Regions from separate parts of the Mesorhizobium silamurunense genome, predicted to be linked through region 1. Evidence: predicted binding sites of a transcription regulator. Region 1 holds the regulator's gene; the other holds the start of a gene.
The links. The regulator HrcA, encoded in region 1, represses chaperone genes, less so after heat shock. The targets are predictions, from matches to a motif close to GTTAGCACTCNCNNNNNGNGAGTGCTAAC.
Positions count from the first base shown of each region.

Region 2: a site for HrcA is predicted at 3,583-3,611, ahead of groES (co-chaperone GroES). Genes of this name have one in related genera too.

Region 1 covers NZ_LPVS01000092.1:40,264-46,045, forward strand. Annotated here, with positions in the region: gene AU465_RS27490 (VOC family protein) at 1-45, opposite strand, end outside; gene rph (ribonuclease PH) at 229-945, opposite strand; gene hrcA (heat-inducible transcriptional repressor HrcA) at 1,079-2,161, shown strand; gene AU465_RS27505 (hypothetical protein) at 2,198-2,395, shown strand; gene AU465_RS27510 (PQQ-dependent sugar dehydrogenase) at 2,517-3,866, shown strand; gene AU465_RS27515 (LysE family translocator) at 3,980-4,597, shown strand; gene cysK (cysteine synthase A) at 4,786-5,766, shown strand.
Region 2 covers NZ_LPVS01000089.1:8,217-13,998, reverse strand. Annotated here, with positions in the region: gene AU465_RS26325 (Do family serine endopeptidase) at 1-979, opposite strand, end outside; gene AU465_RS26320 (hypothetical protein) at 1,137-1,367, opposite strand; gene groL (chaperonin GroEL) at 1,426-3,051, opposite strand; gene groES (co-chaperone GroES) at 3,112-3,426, opposite strand; gene AU465_RS26305 (hypothetical protein) at 3,767-4,114, shown strand; gene AU465_RS26300 (usg protein) at 4,138-4,407, shown strand; gene AU465_RS36760 (hypothetical protein) at 4,394-4,783, opposite strand; gene AU465_RS26290 (DUF982 domain-containing protein) at 4,727-4,966, shown strand; gene AU465_RS26285 (Hsp20 family protein) at 5,591-5,782, shown strand, end outside.

The sequences.
Region 1 (5,782 bases):
GTCAGTGACGTAGAGTGCCGATTCTAAGATCGCGGACGGTGTCACGAGGCGCCCCCCTCTGCCCTGCGGGGCATCTCCCCCTCAAGGGGGGAGATTGGCTGTGGCTGCGCCGGCATCCCTCTTGCGGCGTTGGTGATTGGCGAAGGCCGAGACGCTATCTGATCTCCCCCCTTGAGGGGGAGATGGCCGGTAGGCCAGAGGGGGGTGCCTTGGCTCGGCATTTGGAAACTACGCCACCGCCATCTGCTGCAAGCTCACCAGCCGCGAAATGCCCTTCTTGGCGAGCGTCATCAGCGCGGAAAACTGCTCCTCGGAAAACGGCTCGCCCTCCGCTGTGCCCTGGATCTCGACGATGCCGCCCTTGCCGGTCATGACGAAATTGGCGTCGGTGCCGGCCGAGGAGTCCTCGAGATAGTCGAGATCGATGACCGGCTGGCCGTCATGGATGCCGCAGGAAATCGCCGCCACATGGTCCTTCAGCACCTTGGAGACGCTCGCCATCTGGCGGGCTTCCATCCAGCGCAGGCAGTCGTAGAGCGCCACCCAGCCGCCGGTGATCGAGGCCGTGCGGGTGCCGCCATCGGCCTGGATGACATCGCAGTCGACGGTGATCTGCTGTTCGCCCAGCGCCTGCAGGTCGACCACGGCGCGCAGGCTCCGGCCGATCAGCCGCTGGATCTCCAGCGTGCGGCCGCCCTGCTTGCCGGCGGAGGCCTCGCGCCGCATGCGCTCGCCGGTCGAGCGCGGCAGCATGCCGTATTCCGCCGTCACCCAGCCCTTGCCGGAATTGCGCATCCAGGCAGGCACCTTTTCCTCCAGGCTCGCCGTGCACAGCACATGCGTATCGCCGAACTTCACCAGGCACGAGCCCTCGGCATGCTTGGAGACGCCGCGCTCGAAGGAGATGGCGCGCATTTCATCGGCTTGGCGTTTGGAGGGGCGCATCAAGGCTCTTTCTGTTCTTTTCTCGGATTCGTCGGCGGCTTGTAGACGCATGCGGCGCATGGCGCAAAGGAAAATGGGCCGTTGCACCCGGAGCGGCTAAGTCTATATCTTTCGGTAGGAGGTTTTCGCCGGAATGAACAAGGCAGTCGATCCCGCGTCGCAGCCGCCCGTGCTTCAGTCGCTCGACATGCGCTCGCGCGATATTTTCCGGCGGATCGTCGATTCCTATCTGCGCGACGGCGAGCCGGTCGGCTCGCGCAGCCTGTCGCGCATCCTGCCCTCGTCGCTGTCGCCGGCCACCATCCGCAACGTGATGAGCGATCTCGAGCATCTCGGCCTGATCTACGCGCCGCACATCTCGGCCGGCCGCCTGCCGACCCAGACCGGGCTGCGCTTCTTCGTCGACGCCTTCATGGAGCTTGGCGATCTGTCCGACGAGGAGCGCCGCGTCATCGAGGCGCAGGTGCGCGCCTCGGGCTCGGGCGCCACGCTGGAACACATGCTGACCGAGGCCAGCCAGATGCTGTCGGGCATGTCTCGCGGCGCCGGCCTGGTGCTCGCCGCCAAGAACGAGGTGGCGCTCAAGCACATCGAGTTCATCCAGCTCGAACCCACCAAGGCGCTCGCCGTCCTGGTGTCGCAGGGCGGCGATGTCGAGAACCGGGTGGTCGACCTGCCGGCCGGCATCACCGTTTCCCAGCTGCACGAGGCCTCGAACTTCCTCAATGCCCATATCCGCGGCCGCACGCTCGCGGAGGCGCGGATCGAGATCGCCCGGATCAAGGACGAGACCAGGGCGGCCCTCGACACGCTGTCGCAGGACCTGGTCGAGAAGGGCCTCGCAGTCTGGGCCGGGGCCGAAAGCGGCCTGCCGGCGCGCCTTATCGTGCGCGGCCGCGCCAACCTTCTGGAGAACGTCACCGCCCAGGCGGACCTCGAATTGCTGCGCCATCTGTTCGAGGATCTGGAAACGCAGGACGGGCTGCTGCAGCTTCTCGACCTCGCCGAGCAAGGTTCCGGCGTGCGCATCTTCATCGGCTCGGAGAACAAGCTGTTCTCGCTGTCCGGCTCGTCGCTCGTGGTCGCGCCCTATCGCGACAAGGACGCGCGCGTCGTCGGCGCGCTCGGCGTCATCGGCCCGACGCGGTTGAACTATGCCCGCATCGTACCGATGGTCGACTATACGGCCCAATTGATTTCGCGCATGCTGAGCTGACCGGGAGCGGGCGGGGTCGCCGCAAGGAGGGTGGAAATGGCGCTGGAATCGCTCAAGGCCCAGATCAGCCTGTTGCTCGAGGAGATGGTGAACCAGCCTGAGGACGAGCACGAGGTGCAGGAGCAGCTGCGCGAGAAGCTCAGGGAAATGCGCGCCATGGGCCTGCCGCTGCCGGCCGACCTGGTCGCGCTGGAAAAGCAGCTCGACGACGATCTCGACGTCGAAGAGAGCTGATCTGCCGGTAATTTCCGTCAAATCTGCGTGCCCGCGCTTCTCTTTGGGGACGCCTGCCCGATATCTGCTGTCTGGTCGCGCCGATCGTGACAAGGCGCGTCGGCCATAGACGGAGCACAGCATGATACGGATCGCCGGCCTTGCGGCCCTTACCCTTCTCCAGGCCACCGGCGCCTTCGCGCAGCAGTCCGACCAGCCTTTGCTCACCGGCGCAAAGGCCTTCGGCGATTGGAAGGTTGACCGGCCCGGCCTGCGGCGTCTCATCAAGCCGGACGATCTCCCGCAGCCAAATGTCGCCGAATCCGCCTCGAATAGCGCCGGCCTCGCCGACCGCCCTGCGGATGCCAAGCCCGCCGTGCCGGCCGGCTTCTCTGTCGAACTCATCGCTTCCGGCATCGACAATCCGCGTGTCGTGCGCGTGGCGCCGAACGGCGACCTCTTCGTCGCCGACAGCGAGGCCAATCGAGTCAGGGTCTATCGGCTGGCGGAAGGCAGCGCGAAGCCCGCCGAGAAAGCCGTCTTCGCCAAGGGCCTCACCCAGCCCTACGGCATTGCCTTCTATCCGCCGGGCGACAAGCCGCAATGGGTCTATGTCGCCAACAGCAACAGCGTCGTGCGCTTCCCCTATCGCGATGGCGACATGCAAGCGTCGGGCAGGCCAGAAACGATCGTCTCCGACATCCCCTCAAGCCACCACTGGACGCGCGACATCGCCTTCTCGCCCGATGGCAAGACGCTCTATCTGTCGGTCGGCTCGGGTTCCAACACCGCCGAGGATATGGGCGCGAGCCCGAAGGGCGGTGTCGAGGAATGGGCGCGGTCCGAGCCGCTCGGCGCTGCCTGGGGCGCGGAGGAAGGCCGCGCCGACGTGCTCGCTTTCGACCCCGACGGCAAGAACCGCAGGATGGTCGCCACCGGCCTGCGCAACTGCTCGGGCATGACCGTGCAGCCGGCGACCGGCGCGCTCTGGTGCGTCGTCAACGAGCGCGACGAACTCGGCGACAACGTGCCTTTCGAATATGCCACCACCGTCAAGGACGGCGCCTTCTATGGCTGGCCCTGGTACTATATCGGCGACAACGAGGATCCGCGTCACAAGGGCGCGCGGCCCGACCTTGCCGGCAAGGTCACGGTGCCGGACGTGCTGATGCAGGCGCATTCGGCGCCGCTCAATATCGCCTTCTACGAAGGCGGCAACTTCCCTGCCGACTACAAGGGCGATGCCTTCGTCACCCTGCACGGCTCATGGAACCGCAATGTCCGCACCGGCTACAAGGTGGTGCGGCTGAAATTCAAGGACGGCAAGCCGACCGGAGAGTATGAGGATTTCGCCACTGGCTTCGTCATTGCCGACGACGCGGTCTGGGGCCGGCCGGTGGGCGTGGCGGTGGCGAAGGACGGCGCGCTGATCCTGACCGAGGACGGCAACGGCACCATCTGGCGCGTCACGCATGGCGATGGCCGGTCCTGAAGCGGCGCTGGTGCAACGGAATCCTGCTGCAAGGGAATTAACGCCGTCCCGGCGCCGTGGTAAGAGGCCGCCGCTCTGGATCCCGGTTGCGGGATAGCGCTAGGTCTCGAACCATGACACTGACAGGATTTCTTGCCTACAGCGCCGCCCTCGGCGTTGCCGCCGCCATTCCGGGCCCCGGCGTCACGGCGCTTGTCGCCCGCGCGCTCGGCTCCGGCTTCCGCTCGTCGCTGGCCATGTCTTTCGGCCTGATGCTCGGCGACATAACCTATCTTACCGCCGTCGTGCTCGGCCTCGCCTTCGTCGCGCAGACCTTCGGCATGGTCTTCCTGGCCATCAAATGGGCCGGCGTCGCCTATCTCGCTTTCCTTGCCTGGCGCTTCTGGACCAGCGGCATCTCGCCGGAGAACATCGAGGCGCGGAAGGGCAAGGGTGGCTTCGTGGCGAGCTTCATCGCCGGGCTGACCGTGACGCTCGGCAACCCCAAGACGATGATCTTCTATCTTGCCATCACGCCGACCATCGTCGACCTCAAGACGATCACGCTGGCCGACTACGGCATCCTGGTGGCGCTCACCGTCGTTGTGCTCTTCGTCGTGCTGGTGCCCTATCTGGCGCTGGCCGCCAAGGCGCGCTGGTTCCTGAAGTCGCCGCGCGCGCTGAAAGTTCTGAACCGCACCGCCGCCGGCTTCATGATGGGCGCAGCCGCGGCGATCGCCGCGCGTCAATAGGCTGCAATCTCAACCGGTCCCCATTTCGGCCAAGCCATTCCGAAAACGGGCCGATCCGGAAAATGCATTTCCGGCGCGGGGTGGTTTTCAGCAACCGCCCCACTCGGATATTTTCGGCTACCAGCCTATCTTGCGCGGCTGAAAGTCCTATTCTGTCTGCCTATGCCATTGCCTTGGGAGCGAAACCAATGAACAAGCCCGTCACTTCCGCGCGCGTCCCCGGCCGCGGCCGCATCTTCAACTCGATCACCGAGACGATCGGAGACACGCCACTGGTGCGGCTGGACAAGTTCGCCAGGGAGAAGGGCATCGTCGCCAATGTGCTGGCCAAGCTCGAATTCTTCAATCCGATCGCCTCGGTCAAGGACCGCATCGGCGTCGCGATGATCGAGGCGCTGGAGGAGGCCGGCAAGATTTCGCCCGGCAAGACCACGCTGATCGAGCCGACCTCGGGCAACACCGGCATCGCGCTGGCCTTCGCCGCCGCCGCCAAGGGCTACAAGCTGATCCTCACCATGCCTGAAACCATGTCGGTCGAGCGCCGCAAGATGCTGGCGCTGCTCGGCGCCGAATTGGTGCTGACCGAAGGGCCGAAGGGCATGAAGGGTGCCATCGCCAAGGCCGACGAGCTCGCCGCGACGCTCCCCAACGCCATCATCCCGCAGCAGTTCGAGAACCCGGCCAATCCGGAGATCCATCGCCGCACCACGGCGGAGGAGATCTGGAACGACACCAATGGCGATGTCGACATCTTCGTCGCCGGCATCGGCACCGGCGGCACCATCACTGGTGTCGGCCAGGTGCTGAAGAAGCGCAAGCCCTCGCTGCATGTCGTGGCGGTCGAGCCGGAGGCCTCGCCGGTGCTCTCCGGCGGCCAGCCCGGTCCGCACAAGATCCAGGGCATCGGCGCCGGCTTCGCGCCAAAAATCCTCGACACCTCGATCTATGATGAGATCGTCAGGGTCTCGAACGAGGATTCGGTCGCCAATGCCCGTCTCGTCGCCCGTCTTGAAGGCGTGCCGGTCGGCATCTCGTCGGGCGCGGCACTCCAGGCGGCGATCGTCGTCGGCTCGCGGCCGGAAAACAAGGGCAAGAACCTCGTCGTGGTGATCCCTTCCTTCGCCGAACGCTATCTCTCGACGATCCTGTTCGACGGGCTGGGGGCTTAGTCTGCTCTCCCCTCGA
Region 2 (5,782 bases), on a different contig from region 1:
TTCTCAGATCAGCCGAGCCGGAGATCGGGTGGTTATCGACGCTGACAATCACATCGCCGGCTTGGAGGCCAGCGCTGGCGGCCGGAGAACCGTCTTCGACGCTGCCGACGACGGCGCCCGAATTGTCGGTAAGTTTGAGGGCATCCGCAAGGTCTGGCGTGAGGTCCTGTACAGCAACGCCGATGCGGCCGCGGCGCACTTCGCCATGGTCGATCAGTTGCCTCATCACCGATGACACCATCGCGATCGGAACGGCAAAGCCAATGCCAACATTGCCGCCGGCCGGCGCTATGATCGCAGTGTTTATGCCGACCAGCTTTCCATCGGCAGTTACAAGCGCCCCGCCGGAATTGCCGGGGTTGATCGAGGCATCGGTCTGGATAAAATCCTCATAGCCTTCGATGTTGATGCCGCTGCGGCCGAGCGCGCTGACGATCCCTGACGTCACTGTCTGGCCAAGGCCGAATGGATTGCCGATCGCCACAACGGTGTCGCCCACGCGAAGTGTATCGGAGTCACCGAAAGGAAGCGCCGTGAGCTTGCTTGCCTTGATCCTGAGCACGGCGATGTCGGTCGCCTGATCGCTGCCGACAAGTTCTGCTTTGAAACGGCGGCGATCCTTGAGCGTCACCGAGATCTCACCGGCATCGGCGACGACGTGATGATTGGTCAGGATAAGACCCTTTTCGGCATCCACAATGACGCCGGAGCCGGCGCTCAGCCTGGGCTGTGCCTCAGGGGTATCGAAGTAGCGACGGAAGAAGGGATCGTTGTAAAGCGGATTGCTTTGCCCAGGCGAATTCGAGGTGACGGCAATGTTGACCACCGCAGGCGTCACCTGTTCAAGGACGTCCGGCAGCGATCGCTGGGTGGTGGTGCTGACGACGGGCTCGGCTGCGGCCGGGTAAGCCGGCATTGGAGTAAGCGCGAGATAGAATGCGGCGAACACGCCGATGTAACTTGACGATCGCACAGTCATTTTTTCGGCCCCGAAACGTAGATTGCTCCTCTCGGCGCGGCCAGCTGGCTATCGGGTCTGCCTTGTGGACCGGACCCCATTGTCCGATCCGTGAATTCGTGCCGGCGTGCACCAGTTCGATTGTCAGAACGCCGGGCCCTTCCGGGCGCGGCGGGCATCAACTCACTGAAGGTGCGATTTCTGGGCTCGGTCTGGTGTCCGTGAGTTTGCGAGCGGCCAGAAACATAATCGTATACGCTGCTTTTCGCCGGTCCCAACCCGCAGCCTCGGTTCTGTCGAGCAAATCTTCCAGCACCGGGTCGAGCGCAACCTTCAAATCCGCTTCGTAGTTCAGATCGGTGGCCGCGCGTGATGGCGGCGTGATCACGGTTAAGTTCATCACGTTCATGGCTCTATCCATTTGTCAGGTGCCCGCGCCTCATGGGCGCGGACACCGCCGTTTCTCGTCAGAAGTCCATGCCGCCGGGCATTGCCGGAACCGCGGGTTCCTTCTTCGGCTTCTCGGCAACCATCGCCTCGGTAGTCACCAGAAGGCCGGCAACCGATGCCGCATCCTGGAGCGCGGTCCGCACCACCTTCACCGGATCGATGACGCCCTCGTTGTAGAGGTCGCCAAACGCGTTGGTCTGTGCGTTCCAGCCCCAGCCGAACTCCGGCTTCTCGCGTAGCTTGCCGACGATGATCGAGCCTTCTGCACCGGCGTTCTCGGCGATCTGCCGCACCGGCGCTTCGATCGCGCGGCGCACGATCTCGATACCGTGCTTCTGGTCCTCATTCTCGGCCTGCACGTTGTCCAGTGCCTTGGCCGCACGCAGAAGCGCCACGCCGCCACCTGGCAATACGCCTTCCTCCACCGCAGCGCGCGTCGCATGCATGGCATCGTCGACGCGGTCCTTGCGCTCCTTGACCTCGACCTCGGTCGAGCCGCCTACGCGGATCACCGCGACGCCGCCGGCGAGCTTGGCCAGACGCTCCTGCAGCTTTTCCTTGTCGTAGTCGGAGGTGGTCTCCTCGATCTGCGCCTTGATCTGCGTGACGCGACCCTGGATCTCCTCCTTCTTGCCGGCGCCGTCGACGATCGTGGTGTTCTCCTTCTCGACCACCACCTTTTTGGCGCGGCCCAGCATTTCCAGCGTGACGTTCTCCAGCTTGATCCCGAGATCCTCGCTGATGGCGGTGCCGCCGGTGAGGATGGCAATATCCTCCAGCATCGCCTTGCGGCGGTCGCCGAAGCCGGGCGCCTTGACGGCGGCGACTTTAAGGCCACCGCGCAGCTTGTTGACGACCAGCGTCGCCAACGCCTCGCCCTCGACATCCTCGGCGATGATCAGCAGCGGTTTGGACGACTGCACCACGGCCTCCAGCACCGGAAGCAGTGCCTGCAGGTTGGACAGTTTCTTCTCGTGGATCAGCACATAGGGCTCTTCCAACTCGACGCGCATCTTGTCCTGGTTGGTGATGAAATACGGGCTGAGATAGCCGCGGTCGAACTGCATGCCTTCGACGACTTCCAACTCGGTCTCGGCGGTCTTGGCTTCCTCGACCGTGATGACGCCTTCGTTGCCGACCTTCTGCATCGCCTCGGCCAGGAACCGGCCGATCTCGGCGTCGCCATTGGCCGAGATGGTGCCGACCTGGGCAATCTCGTCATTTCTGGTCACCTTGCGGGCATTGGTCTTCAGCTCAGCCACGACGGCTTCTACGGCCCTGTCGATGCCGCGCTTCAGGTCCATCGGGTTCATCCCCGACGCGACCGCCTTGGCGCCTTCGCGAACGATCGCCTGCGCAAGAACGGTTGCGGTCGTGGTGCCGTCGCCGGCGATATCGCTGGTCTTCGAGGCGACCTCGCGCACCATCTGCGCGCCCATGTTCTCGAACTTGTCCTCAAGCTCGATCTCCTTGGCGACGGTGACGCCGTCCTTGGTGATGCGCGGGGCGCCGAACGACTTGTCGATGACGACGTTGCGGCCCTTGGGGCCGAGCGTCACCTTCACCGCGTCGGCGAGGATGTTGACGCCGCGCAACATGCGCTCGCGGGCGTCGGAATGGAATTTCACTTCCTTGGCAGCCATCGGATCACTCCTTCAATAGGCAGTCTCATTGCCTGGATTGCGGTTGGACCAGAGCCTCGGTCAGGCGGCCTTCTTGACCGCCGCGGTCTGCTCGATCACGCCCATCACGTCGCTTTCCTTCATGATCAGCAGGTCCTCGCCGTTGAGCTTGATCTCAGTGCCGGACCACTTGCCGAACAGGATGCGATCGCCGATCTTGACGTCGAGAGGCGTGAGCTTGCCGCTCTCGTCGCGAGCGCCTGGGCCGACGGCAATCACCTCGCCCTCCTGCGGCTTCTCCTTGGCGGTGTCGGGGATGATGATGCCGCCGGCCGTCTTCTCCTCGGCTTCGATGCGGCGGACCAGGATACGGTCATGCAATGGACGGAACGTCATATCGTTCTCCTTCAGGGCAAACAGATTTTTGAGGTTCCTCCACACCGGACCGGGAATATCGGGCCGGTGCGGGGCGCCGCGACCCCTTTTTCAGGCATCGCGCGCATATCGAGCTAGTTTTGGAATTTTCGAGTTTCAAGGTGTCGCTGGAAAAATTTTGGCACTCTGCATTCAAGAGTGCTAGGGACATGAATTCATGAAGCTATTTTCGCTGGGGCGCGCGATTTCAGGTCTTGAAATTCGACCCGAACTCATCGAAATTTTTTGCGGTTGGAGTCCCGAAAGGGGTCACTGCAACACCAACGATGCCAAGGAGATTGTTAGGAAACGGAGACTGTCGATGGAACGAACCTTGTCGAAAAACATCCCCTCGATCGCCCCTGAAGCCTCTGATCCTTCGCTTGACCGCCTGCTGTTTCCGGCGCGGCACTTTAATCACCCCGATGAAGTGGTGGGCGACCGTACGCTCGACACTCAGGGAAAGCGCGCCATTCTTGCCTCATGGGCGTCGGATGCTTGCGCCGTCGAATCCATGCCTGCGCTGCGAAAGCCACCGGGTGCTGCGAGCCCGGTGACGTTTGACGCCGTCATGGATGCACTTCGCCGACTGGACGATAGTCGGTCCGAGGTAGGCTGTGACTTCAAGGAACGGCGGGCCCGAGAACGCCTGCATTGCCTTGATGCCTGAACGCAGCTAGGAAGGAGAGAAGCATGGTCAGCACGGAATTCCGGCTGCAAATGGAGAGCTACGGTCTCACAACCGCGGAGATCCACTACCATCTCCCCGACCATCCAAGCCTGTTGCAGCTCTACGTTTGGCAGGAATACGATCTCGCACCGGAATTCCCGACTCTCAAAGGGTTTCCGAATTACTGGGAGCGCGAACTCGAAGGCGCGCTCCATTCCGTGCGCGTCGCCCATCACCGCCTGATCCGGCCTTCCGAATGGCATGCCCTGGACGGCATTTTCACCATTCAATAGCCGGCGCCGGGTCCGCTTCCCTTGAACTGAAAAGAGGCGTTTCCAATCTCTTTTTATGCCTCCAGCGCGGCTTGCCGGATGTCGAGTTGAACAGCGGAAGGATCGCATGGAAACGATGTTCTTTGAAAATTCCGTTTCCGCCGTGGTTTGCCATGGCGTTCACCAAGCTCGCCGGCATCGTTTGCAGGGAGCCCCGCACGGTGAGGCAGGATTCAGTTGCCCCATGGTTTGAAGGGAGGTCACTATGGAAAGCGCGACGTTCAAACAACCGGTTTTCGTAAGAGACGAGGGCCATGTTGTCCAAAAGATCGGCTGTGTCATGGATGCGATAGAGTTTCTGGAAGAATGGCCGGTTGAAAGGCGCGGCCTCCTCCACGCTGCGGCGTCGGATGCATGCTACTCCGCGTACGATGGCCGGAAGTCTGTCGAGTCGGCGAACAAGGCCTTTACGACTTGGGCACGCAGGGTCGCCGTCATCGAGGACCTGCCCGCAGCGCCACGGTGGATGACAGGGCCGAAGATCAGCAAAATAGACCATCTTTTAGATAGTCAGGGCTAGAATCACTGCGGCGGCAATCCACCGCCGCAGCATCAAAGCGATGCGCCACCGGGGCAAGGGGAGGGGAAAGCCGAGCCTCTTGTCGTTGTCTGTTCATATAGATGCCTTCAGCACAGACAACTTACCAAGCGGATCGCACGATTAAGCGCGTCTGCCTGAATGGCAGGACCTGCCAGCCTCTTCACGCTTCGTCCGGGTCCCCTTGGACCGGATCTGCCAGGTCGCCTTCGTCGTCGGGCTCGATCAGGTCGATTAGCGCTGCCACCCGTGTTCCCGGCAGCGGTCGTACATGGCTCGCCCATGCCTCTTATCTCCTCGAGCGAGGCACCGGACGCGATCTGCGCGATCGCCACCTCGTCAACGCGTCCGAGAACGAAACAACGTCTTGACGTGTCATAGTCATCCTTTTCCTCCGTTCGAAATACCGGCGAAGCAGATTCGATGGAGCGCTTGCCACAGCCATTCGAAGGCGGTCGCGAAACTGCTTTAGCGGTCCCTCTTGACGCCGCGGAAATCGATTCCCAACTCATCTTTGTCGGTCGCCACGTAAGGGGCCGATGTGTCAGGGAGCGTCAGGATCTTGGCGTTCCCTCGTATCTATGTTGCTCCAAGGAGGATGTAGTTATGAGAACGAACCTGGACTTTTCCCCCTTCTACCGGTCGAGCATCGGCTTTGACCGCATTTTCAACCTGCTCGAAAACGCCAGTCCACCACGGAACGCGGACAACTGGCCGCCCTACGACATAGCCAAGCTCGGCGAAGACACCTACCGCATTGTCTTTGCGGTCTCCGGTTTCGGTGAAGACGAGCTTACG